DNA from 2 places in the Variovorax sp. FG153 genome. Region 2 is predicted to be linked to the other one. Evidence: predicted binding sites of a transcription regulator. Region 2 holds the regulator's gene; the other holds the start of a gene.
What was found. The regulator sigma-54, encoded in region 2, starts transcription at its own class of promoters, with help from an activator protein. The targets are predictions, from matches to a motif close to TGGCANGNAANCTGCTTT.
Positions count from the first base shown of each region.

Region 1: a site for sigma-54 is predicted at 2,110-2,127, ahead of nirB (nitrite reductase large subunit NirB). Genes of this name have one in related genera too.

Region 1 is NZ_JBMDKG010000004.1:190,787-193,970, reverse strand. Features, by position in the region: gene nirB (nitrite reductase large subunit NirB) at 1-1,900, opposite strand, end outside; gene ACODT0_RS07525 (YbaK/EbsC family protein) at 2,294-2,794, shown strand; gene ACODT0_RS07520 (DUF1289 domain-containing protein) at 2,791-3,054, shown strand; gene ACODT0_RS07515 (2-hydroxychromene-2-carboxylate isomerase) at 3,051-3,184, shown strand, end outside.
Region 2 is NZ_JBMDKG010000018.1:49,752-52,935, reverse strand. Features, by position in the region: gene ACODT0_RS20165 (phospholipase D family protein) at 1-294, opposite strand, end outside; gene ACODT0_RS20160 (RNA polymerase factor sigma-54) at 305-1,894, opposite strand; gene lptB (LPS export ABC transporter ATP-binding protein) at 1,925-2,719, opposite strand; gene lptA (lipopolysaccharide transport periplasmic protein LptA) at 2,716-3,184, opposite strand, start outside.

The sequences.
Region 1 (3,184 bases), on a different contig from region 2:
CCGTGCGCAGCGACTTGCCGTAGGCATGGCCCGACTCGAAGCCGGCCGCGATCAGTTCCTCCCAGATCGCGGGCAACTGCTCGACGCGCGCGCCGAACATGTCCACGCGCGCGCCGCCGGTGATCTTGGTGTAGAGGCCGTACTTCTTCGCCACCTGGCCGACCGCGATCAGCCCGTCGGGCGTGACCTCGCCGCCCGGCATGCGCGGCACCACCGAATAGGTGCCGTCCTTCTGGATGTTGCCGAGGAAGTAGTCGTTGCTGTCCTGCAGCGCGGCCAGGTCCTTCTTGAGCACGAACTCGTTCCAGCACGAGGCGAAGATGCTCGCGGCCACGGGCTTGCAGATGTCGCAGCCCAGGCCCTTGCCGTGCCTGGCGAGCAGGTCGGCGAAGCTGCGGATCTCGCCCACGCGGATCAGGTGGTAGAGCTCCTGGCGCGAATAGGGGAAGTGCTCGCAGAGGTGGTTGTCGACGGCCATGCCGCGCCTGGCCATCTCCATCTTCATGACCTGCGTGACCAGCGGCACGCAGCCGCCGCAGGTGGCGCCGGCCTTGGTGCAGGCCTTCATCGCGGCCGGGGTGCAGGCGCCCTGGCCCACGGCCTCGCAGATCCGGCCCTTGCTGACGTCGTTGCACGAGCAGATCTGTGCGCTGTCGGGCAGGGCCTCGACGCCCAGGCCCGGCTTGGCCTTGCCGTCGCTCGAGGGCAGGATCAGGAATTCGGGGTCCTCGGGCAGCGCGATGCCGTTGAGCGCCATCTGCAGCAGGGTGCCGTATTCGGCGGCATCGCCCACCAGCACCGCGCCGAGCAGCAGCTTGCCGTCCTCGCTGACGACGATCTTCTTGTAGACCTTCTTGCGCTCGTCGATGAACTGGTAGGCGCGCGACTTCGGCGTCCTGCCGTGCGCATCGCCGATGCTCGCCACGTCCACGCCCATCAGCTTGAGCTTGGTGCTCATGTCGGCGCCGGTGAAGGCGGCTTCCTGCTCGCCCGCGATGTGGCGCGCCGCCACGCGCGCCATGTCGTAGCCGGGCGCGACCAGGCCGAAGGTCTGCTCGTTCCACGAGGCGCATTCGCCGATCGCGTAGACGTTGCGGTCGCTGGTGCGGCAGTGGTCGTCGACCGCCACGCCGCCGCGCGGACCCACGGCCAGCAGGCACTGGCGCGCGAGCTCGTCGCGCGGGCGGATGCCGGCCGAGAACACGATCATGTCGGTCTCGAGGTAGCTGCCGTCGGCGAACACCATGCGGTGGCGCGCGGCGGCGCCGTCGACGATCTCCACCGTGTTGCGGCCGGTGTGCACGTGCAGGCCCAGCGCCTCGATGCTCTCGCGCAGCGCGCGGCCGCCGCCTTCGTCGACCTGCACCGCCATCAGCCGCGGCGCGAACTCCACCACGTGGGTCTCGAGGCCCATGTCGCGCAGTGCCTTCGCGCATTCGAGGCCGAGCAGGCCGCCGCCCACCACCACGCCGCTGCGCGAGCGCGCGCCGCATTCCTTCATCGCCTCGAGGTCCTCGATGGTGCGGTAGACGAAGCAGTTGGGCCGGTCGCGCCCGGGTACCGCGGGCACGAAGGGGAAGGAGCCGGTGGCCAGCACCAGCTTGTCGTAGCCCACGACCTCGCCGTCGGCCGTGGTGACGGTGTTGTTGCGGCGCTCGACCGTCACCGCGCGCGCGGCCAGGCGCAGCGTGAAGCCGCTGCGCTCGAAGAAGCCGGGCTCGACCAGCGAGAGGTCTTCGGCCGTCTTGCCCGCGAAGAATTCGGACAGGTGCACCCGGTCGTAGGCCGGCCGGGGCTCCTCGCACAGGACGGTGACTTCCGCGCCGGGAATGCCGAGCGCATGGAGCTGCTCGAGGAACTTGTGGCCGACCATGCCGTGGCCGATGACTGCGATTTTCATGCTGAGGTCCTGCGGGGGCAGCCGGTCCTCGAGGGCGGGCCACCAAGGCTGTCGGGCGACAGCGGCAGGAGGCCTCCGCGACGGAACGGATGCGAGTAATCGGATGGACAAACGAATCCGGCGGCTCATCGCCATCGGCTCGTTCGAACCCCGCCGTCGTTAGCGGAGGCACTGCGGACCCACCCAGGCCGGGAGGTCCGCGACGAGGTTCAGCAATATCCATGCCGCCCCAAAAGACCGGCCGCGGCCCGCGCGTGCACCGGAATCGCACCCGAATCGGCGCGGCGGCGGTGCCGCGTTCTCCGCATTGGTGCGGTGCCGCAGGCTTTTTCGTATGCTCGGGAGCCTGCAACGCGGGGCACGCGCCCCCACGAACCTCCGAAGACCCAAGCCATGTGCGGCTCCGAACTCCATTCCCTTCCCGACGGTGTCCAGCGCGTTGCGCGCGTGCTCCAGGACGCCGGCCATCCGCATGCGCCGCGCATGCTCGACGACGCCTGCCGCACCGCGCAGCAGGCGGCCGACGCGCTCGGCATCGCGGTCGGCCAGATCGCCAAGAGCATCATCTTCCGGCGCAAGAGCGACGAGGTCGCGGTGCTGGTCATCACCTCGGGCGACCGGCGCGTCGACGAGAAGAAGGTCGATGCGATCGTCGGCAAGACCGGCCGCGCCGACGCCGACTTCGTGAAGGCGCGCACCGGCTTCACCATCGGCGGCGTGTCGCCCGTGGGCCATGTGACCAAGCCGGTGGTGCTGATCGACCGCGAGCTGTTCCGCTTCGAGGAGATCTGGGCCGCCGCGGGCCATCCGCACGCGGTGTTCCAGCTGCGCCCGCACGACCTCGAGACGCTCACGGGCGCACCGGTGGCCGACGTGGTGGTGGCCGCGGCGTGAACGTCGCCGAAGCGCAGGCCCTGGCCGACCGCGCCGCCGACCTGCGCGAGCGGGCCGAGCCGGTGCCCTCGCCCTGCAGCTCGGTGTGCCGCATGGACCGGCTCAGCGGCTTCTGCGAGGGCTGCCTGCGCACCATCCCCGAGATCGCGGGCTGGAGCCGCATGGAGGACGACGAGCGGCGGCAGGTCTGGCGCGCGATAGAGTGGCGGGCCCGGGCCGGCATCTGGCGGGCGCCGGCCATCGGAGACATCGACGCATGAAGCACATCGACTTCTACCTGGACTTCATCTCGCCCTATGCCTACCTCGCGTTCGAGCAGCTGCCGCAGGCGCTCGAGGGCCTGAGCTGCAGCGTGGACTACCGGCCGGTGCTGCTGGGCGCGGTGCTCAA
Region 2 (3,184 bases):
GTCGTTCTCGATCTGGTAGTACTGGACGTCGAGCGTGCGCTGGGCCCGGCGCGCGAGCTGGATGCGGGTGTCGAAGGCGAAGTCGCCGCCCGGCATGAGGCGAAAGCCGCTGAGGTCGGGGTCGGGCTGCGCGGCCAGCGCGATGCGCCCGAGCGCGGTGTCCTTCGACACGGCGATGGCCTTGGTGGGAGTGCGCGGTGCCTCGTCGGGCAGCGAGGCGCAGCCGGCGGCCAGCAGCGTGGCCGCGAGGGCGAACACCCGGAGCCCACGGCGCGACAGCAGGCGTCGGGCCATCGGCGGCTTTCTACAGGGCCTTGCGCAGGTTGGCGGGCGCGATGCGCAGCGCCTCGCGGTACTTGGCGACGGTGCGGCGCGCGCACTCGATGCCCTGCTCCTTGAGCATCTCGGAGATCTGGCTGTCCGACAGCGGCTTCTTCACGCTCTCCGAACCGACGAACTGCTTGATCAGCGCGCGCACCGCGGTGCTCGAGGCATTGCCGCCGGTCTCGGTGCCCAGCGCCGAGCCGAAGAAGTACTTGAGCTCGACCGTGCCGAAGGGCGTGGCCATGTACTTGGCGGTGGTCACGCGCGAGATGGTGGATTCGTGCAGCCCGAGCTCGTCGGCGATCTCGCGCAGCACCAGCGGGCGCATCGCGAGCTCGCCGTGCACGAAGTAACTCTTCTGCCGCTCGACGATGGCGTTGCTCACGCGCAGGATGGTGTCGAAGCGCTGCTGGATGTTCTTGATGAACCAGCGCGCCTCCTGCAGCCGCTGCGACAGCGCCTGGCTGCCCTCGCCCTTGTGCGACTTGAGCGCGCCGGCATAGATGTCGTGCACGCGCAGCCGCGGCATCACCTCGGGGTTGAGCATGACGCGGAACTTCACGTTGGTGCCGCGGCCGGTCTTGGTGACGATCACGTCGGGAATGACGATGTTGCGCTCGACGTCGACGAAGCGGCGGCCCGGCTTGGGCTCCAGGCGCGCGATGACCTGCAGCGCCGAGCGCACCAGTTCCTCGTTGGTGCGCGTGAGCGTGGCCAGGCGCTTGAAGTCGCGCCGCGCGAGCAGCTCCATCGGCTGCTTGCAGATGGCGAGCGCGGTCTTGCGCACCAGCTCCTCTTCCTCTGTCTCGTCTTCGTCGGCCAGCGCGCGCAGCTGGATCGCGAGGCATTCGCCGAGATCGCGCGCGCCCACGCCCGCGGGCTCCAGGCTCTGCAGCAGGCCGAGCGCGACCTGGAAGTGGTGCACCAGCTCGTCGAACTGGTCGTTGTCGTCGCCCGCGAGGCCCGAGGCCAGCGCCGGCAGCGAATCCTCGAGGTAGCCGTCGTCGTTGAGCGACTCGATCAAAAAGCGCAGCGCGGCGCTGTCGTTCTCGTTGAGCCGCAGGCTCAGCGCCTGGCGGTGCAGGAAGGACTGCAGCGATTCCTGGCTGCGCGCGAGCTCGGTGGCATCGGCGCGCTCGTCGTCGCCGGTGCTGCTGTTGTTGCGCGCAGGCGCGTCGCTGCCCCACTCGCTGTCGTCGGGCGCCATGTCGACGGTGCCGTCGCCTTCCCAGTCGGGCTCGCGCTCGGGCGAGTCGAGGGCCGGCTCGGCCTCGGACGACGAGGCGGTCTCGGTGGACGTGGTCGAGGTCGACGGCGCGGCGCCCGCGTAGTCGCTCTCGGCCTCGCGCTCGGTGTCCTCGCGCGGCGCGGGCGTGTCGGCAGCGTCGAGGCCGAATTCCTCGCGCGCGGCTTCCTCGGCGGTGCGCTCGAGGAAGGGGTTCTCGTCGAGCATCTGCTCGACCTCCTGGCTCAGCTCGAGCGTGGAGAGCTGCAGCAGCCGGATCGACTGCTGCAGCTGAGGCGTCAGCGCGAGATGCTGCGAAACGCGCAGCGACAAGCCTTGTTTCATGCCCTCAGGAAATGGCTGGCGCGAGGGTCATCACATGCGGAAGTGCTCGCCCAGGTAGACCCGGCGCACTTCGGCGTTGTCGACGATCTCCGAGGGCGTGCCCTGTGCCAGCACATGGCCGTCGCTGATGATGAAGGCGTGATCGCAGATGCCCAGCGTCTCGCGCACGTTGTGGTCGGTGATGAGCACGCCGATCCCGCGTTCCTTCAGGAAGCTGATGATGCGCTGGATCTCGATCACCGCGATCGGGTCGATGCCGGCGAAGGGCTCGTCGAGCAGGATGAAGCGCGGCTGGGTGGCCAGCGCGCGCGCGATCTCGACGCGGCGGCGTTCGCCGCCCGACAGCGCGAGCGCGGGCGAATCGCGCAGGTGGTCGACGCGCAGGTCGGCCAGCAGTTCCGACAGGCGCTCTTCCATGCGCTGCTTCGACAGCGCCTGCGGCCGGCCGTTGGCGTCGGGTTCGCGCTGCAGCTCGAGCACCGCGCGCACGTTCTCCTCGACCGTGAGCTTGCGGAAGATCGAGGCTTCCTGCGGCAGGTAGCTCAGGCCCATGCGCGCGCGGCGGTGGATCGGCATGTGGGCGATCGGCTCGCCGTCGATGGAGATCTCGCCCGCGTCGGCGCGCACCAGCCCGACGATCATGTAGAACGAGGTGGTCTTGCCGGCGCCGTTGGGGCCGAGCAGTCCGACGACTTCGCCCTTCTGCACGTCGAGCGAGACGTCCTTGACCACCTTGCGGCTGCCATAGCTCTTCTGCAGGCCGCGCGCGACGAGGCGGCTGCCCGGCACGCCGTTGGCTTCCTGGGTTCCGGCGGCTTCGATCACTTGCGCTCTTCCGCTTCGCCGCTGAGCGTGGTGCTCGGGCGCAGGCCGGCGCCCGGGGCCGGCGTGGCCGCCGGGGCCGCGGGACGGCGCGTGGCCGGGGCCGAGGCGCCCGGTGCCGCGGGCGCGGCCGACTTCGGCGTGAGGATGGCCTTGACGCGGCCGCCGCCGCCCGGTGCCGACACGCCGGCGTTCGGCGGCACGGTCGAGCCGTTGACGGTGTAGGTGTCGTTGCTCTGGTCGTAGACGATCAGCGCGCCGCTGCTCTCGTCGTTGGGCGTGGCGCCGACCAGGCGGCGCATGACGGCGCGGCGGATGAACTTGACGTTGTCGGCGCGGCTGTCGTACTCGATGACCTCGGACTCGCCCTCGATCCACTCGTCGCCGTTGCCGTTGCGCTTCTGCTTGTAATAGGCGAGCTTGCCGGGCGCCGCGGTGACCACGCCGTACTGGTAGCCCTCGGGGTCC